One region of the Aeribacillus sp. FSL K6-8394 genome, then DNA from elsewhere that is predicted to be linked to it. Evidence: a T-box and tRNA genes for the amino acid it is inferred to sense, from the RefSeq annotation. Region 1 holds a T-box; the other holds one or more tRNA genes.
The links. A T-box is a leader RNA that pairs with one kind of tRNA and senses whether it is charged. The one in region 1 lies ahead of NSR00_RS08170 (valine--tRNA ligase), so its partner is inferred to be a tRNA-Val.

Region 1 (2,406 bases):
TGCGATGTCCCCACCATAACTGACGGGAAATACACCAGTCGCGAATGTTTTCCAGCCAATGCAAATACGTTTTTTCAAATCGTTCAGGAATAAAATGAACTTTCCCTTCTGTTTTCTGAAGGTTCAAAGCAGCTTCGGCCAAAGGCTTCATTTTCACAAACCATTGAGTTGATAAATACGGCTCGATAACTGCTCCGCTTCGTTCACTATGGCCTACGGAATGGATATGCTCTTCAATTTTAAATAAAATTCCTTCCTCCTGCAGGTCTTTCACCAACTGCTTCCGGCATTCAAAGCGGTCCATTCCTTCATATTTTCCAGCTTTTTCATTCATTGTCCCGTCTTCATTCATGACTAATATTCTTTCTAAATTGTGGCGGTTTCCGATTTCAAAGTCGTTCGGATCGTGTGCAGGAGTTATTTTTACTGCTCCTGAACCGAATTCCATATCGACATATTCATCTGCGACGATCGGAATTTCCCGTCCTGTTATTGGCAGCTTCACTGTTTTTCCGATTAAATGCTTATACCTATCATCATCAGGATGAACTGCCACTGCTGTATCCCCAAGCATCGTTTCCGGGCGAGTGGTCGCGACTTCAATATATCCGGATCCATCAGCCAGCGGATATTTTAAATGATAAAGTGCCCCTTTCACTTCTTTATAAATGACTTCGATATCGGAAAGGGCTGTTTTTGTCACCGGATCCCAGTTAATAATGTACTCTCCTCGGTAAATAAGACCTTTTTTATAAAGCGATACAAAAACCTCTCTTACAGCTTTTGAAAGACCTTCATCAAGGGTGAACCTCTCTCTTGTGTAGTCAAGACCTAGGCCTAATTTTGCCCATTGTTTGCGAATATGGTCTGCATATTCTTCCTTCCATTTCCATGTTTCTTCTACAAATTTTTCCCGCCCGAGATCATACCGACTTTTCCCTTCTTCTCGCAGCTTTGCTTCCACCTTGGCTTGTGTGGCGATTCCCGCATGATCCATCCCTGGCAGCCACAAAACATCGTACCCTTGCATTCGCTTCATTCGGGTAATAATATCTTGAAGAGTTGTATCCCATGCATGTCCAAGGTGAAGCTTACCGGTGACGTTTGGCGGAGGAATAACGATCGTGAAAGGAGTTTTCCCCTCATCATCTTTTGCTTCAAAAAATTTCCCCTCGAGCCAAAATGCATACCGATCCTCTTCAACCGTTTTCGGATCGTATTTTGGGGAAAGAGTGATTTCTGAATTCGACATATTTATGAAAACCTCCTTATTTTCATTCTAAAATATAAAAACTCCTTCCATCCTAAAAGGACGAAAGGAGATGTTTTCGCGGTACCACCTTTTTTCACAGATACGTCTGTGCACTTCTTTCAGGTAACGGCTAATGCCGGCTCCCTTTACTAAAAAGCTTTCAAGGAAGCTGCTCCAGGGCGACTTTCCAACGGGATCTCCTAGGAAATCTTCCAGCCTGCGATTTCCCTCTCTGGAAGGAGTCGTTCGTTGTACTACTCCCCTTCAACACATTTTCACAAACTATATAAATTTCTATATTTAATAGTACTAAAAAATTGTTTTTTTCGTCAATATTTTCCCCATCTTCCTTAGCCTTTAAACAAAAATCACAAAATGTTCTTTATTTCATAATATAAATTAACAAAGTTGAAGGTGATCAGCATGAGAAAAAAAATAAAACCATACTATATTCAATCGTTTATTAAACAATTCCGATCTGCTCTTGAACAGTTCATCATTCCTTTAACGATTTTTCAGGGAATTCGAACAATTCTTTTACCAACTATGTTTGATATTATTTTATTAGCCATTTTACTATTTCTAGCAGCCGCGTTGTATATGGAACGGGGCTAAAGCTGCCAGATCCCCCATTCATTCTGATGCCAATGAATCGTTTTCTAGTTTTTCATTCCATTTTAAAGCAATGTACCTGGTATTTTTCATTTGCCAGTATGCTCTTAACAGCTGTTTGCAATATTCTAATTCTCCCTTTTCGCTTTTCTTTTTTTGATATTGCCGGACAAGCTTTAATAATTTAGCTGGATAGGATAAATAGCTTACCAACAGCAATCTCTCAGTTTTTGTTAAAGGAAGCACTTTTTCGTAATCTGATATATATTGCACATTTTCATCACTAACGGTTGGTTCCGCTTCGGAGAGGTTCATAAACATTAAGAAAAGGTCATAAATTGGAGTAGCAAATGCTGCATCTTCCATATTAATAAAATAAATTTTCCCTTTTGGATCTAACAGAAAATGAGATAAGGAGACATTTACTTTGTTCAGTGCAATTCGCATGTGAGGGGATTGCTTTATTTCGTTATACCACTCATCAAGCTTTGCTTCAGCAAATAAGATGGCTTGCCTCGTTTCAAAATAATAACTGAAGACCG
Region 2 (2,406 bases), 1.5 Mb from region 1:
ATTAACAACGTCATCTCCATAACTGTTATTTCCGCCATCAATGAGAATATCTTCTCCATTCGGAGCTTTTATGTAAATTGCGTCTCCTTGTCCGACATTAATAAAATGAACATACATATTTTTTGCCTGAGCGCTTGTTGTTTCGTGAAACGGCATCAGCAAAAAAGAAAGTGCGAACACTATCGAAAACAATAGCTTACGTAATTTCATCAAAATCCCTCCGAGTACTGAATAGATCAAATTGATTATACAGCGTGGTAGGAAAAATTTACAAGATTTAATTTAGAAAATTTAATTTTTTTTACAAAAAATTAAATTTTCTAGTCTAATTGAACTAAAGTCTCATCCGGTTTTTTCATGCCAAAAAAAGAAGCCGACCCTATAGGCTTGGATCGGCCTAAACAGACAAAGGTCTGTACATTTTTAATTTTGTTGAAATCGGGTCATCCCAAAATTTAATTTTTCAAACGCAACTGTTGGTGAATGGAGGAATCAAAAAGTTTAGGTAAAAAACTAGTTTACATATTTTAAACAAGGAGAAACGTAATTTGTTAAAAACAATTGATAAGAAGATTAAATAAAACATTGTGTTGCTAATTATTATTGTCGCCATTCGGTCGCCAAATTCGTCGCCAATTAGCCCGCTGTACCTAACTTTATTTAAAGTTAAAACATATTACCCAGTCAAAAAAAGGTGAATATAACTAAAATTGTTAAAAAATATAATATGGCCGCAAGAAATGGAAAATTTGAATGATATAAAAGGCGTAAACAAAATTTACATTTGGAAAAAATTACAAGTTAAATAGTCTGTTGAATAAACCTGATATTTTAATGTTTCGCCGTCAAAAAGTCGGCAAAAAAGAAGAGAAAAAGAAAACGCGATTCTTGTATTTCACAAGAACCACGTCATACTAAGGTTTTTAATGATGATTCCGACTGGGCTCGAACCAGCGACCTCCACCCTGTCAAGGTGGCGCTCTCCCTGCTGAGCTACGGAATCATATTAACAAAACAGATGAATTTCTAATGCGTTTTTTTGACAATATCTATTGTAATGTTGTTAAAAAAATATGTCAAGCCTCAATATGCAAGTTAAAACAACCTGCCAAAAACAGGTTCAGCAGGCCAACTCCCGGAACGGTGCAGGGAGGGTGGGGAACAATCCCCAAGAACCCTCCTTTTCTTGCACATCTAGCTCCGGTCAATCAACTGCGCACTCATAATGCCTTTGGCCACCAGCTTGCCCTGATGCAGCACATCGATTTCTACTTTACCAAATTTGCGGCCCAGTTCAAACAGGCGAGGGTGGATTTGAATTTTTTGTTCAATTTGCATGGTCATTTTTTGTGAGAAGTAGTGTAAGATGACATGAAAAAACTCGCTATTTCCTGGCAATCCTTGTCATAGGCAAAAACAAAACGATTGGAGGAAATAGCGAGTGAAAACAGATATCCGTTTACCACTAGGATTGCCAGAGTTTACGGTTTTAAAACAAGAAATCACGGAAAATAAAGTTGTGATTCAGGTGGAGACAGTGGATCCCCCTGAGCGTTGTCCTTACTGTGGTTTTCAAGAGTTGAAAAAGCATGATCAACGCCTGAGAAGCGTACGTGACCTGCCCATTCATAACCGACCGGTTTATTTGATCATCCAACTCAAGCGTTGGCACTGTACCAACTGTCAGGAAATCTTTGATGAACACCTCCCATCTGTACCAAAAAGCAAACATCAAACTCATCGTTTCAGAAAATATGTTTTCGACATGTGTCACGGAGTGACCATCAGTTATGTGAGTCGGCAGGTCCATCTGCCCTATAAGACCGTTGAACGCATTTATTACGACCTCGCTGAACAGGAAATAAATAAAGTTGAATCCTCCGGATGTATTGGTATTGATGAAATTGCTGTGCGCAAAGGACATGTTTATGAAACCGTTGTTACAGACTTAGTGTCAGGTCAAGTTCATGAGATGGGAGCCAACCGTGACTATGAATCAGCATTGGATGTCATGAGCACATTATGTGAGCAAGACATTCACCTCATTGTCATGGATATGTGGCGCCCGTATTATAAAGCGGCCCAAACGTTATTTCCTCATGCTACAATTGTGATCGATAAATATCATGTGGTTCAAAAAGTCAATCAGGCTTTTGATGTGATCCGCAAATCTGTATCTAAAGAGTTGAAAGGGGTAAAGAACGGGCGCTTTGCCTTGCTTAAACGTCATTTCCGTCTAACCGACAAACAAAATAAGAAGCTAGATGAATATCACAGTCAATCAGAGGAGCTAGCCTATGCTTATTACCTGAAAGAGTGGTTTTATGATCTCTATGAGCAACATGACTCTAACCAGGCAGAAACATTCCTGGATACCTGGATTCAGGCAGCCCTTCAAAGTCCATT

Region 2: it has a tRNA-Val gene. The T-box ahead of NSR00_RS08170 (valine--tRNA ligase) is inferred to sense a tRNA for this amino acid. The anticodon was not compared.

Annotation. Positions count from the first base shown of each region.
Region 1 covers NZ_JBBPAA010000001.1:1,724,018-1,726,423, forward strand. The annotation lists gene NSR00_RS08170 (valine--tRNA ligase) at 1-1,252, opposite strand, end outside; T-box leader at 1,306-1,529, opposite strand; gene NSR00_RS08175 (hypothetical protein) at 1,676-1,867, shown strand; gene ysxE (spore coat protein YsxE) at 1,886-2,406, opposite strand, start outside.
Region 2 covers NZ_JBBPAA010000001.1:188,937-191,342, forward strand. The annotation lists partial or broken gene NSR00_RS00870 (ComEC/Rec2 family competence protein) at 1-210, opposite strand, end outside; tRNA gene NSR00_RS00875 (tRNA-Val) at 931-1,003, opposite strand; gene NSR00_RS00880 (hypothetical protein) at 1,195-1,338, opposite strand; gene NSR00_RS00885 (ISL3 family transposase) at 1,442-2,406, shown strand, end outside.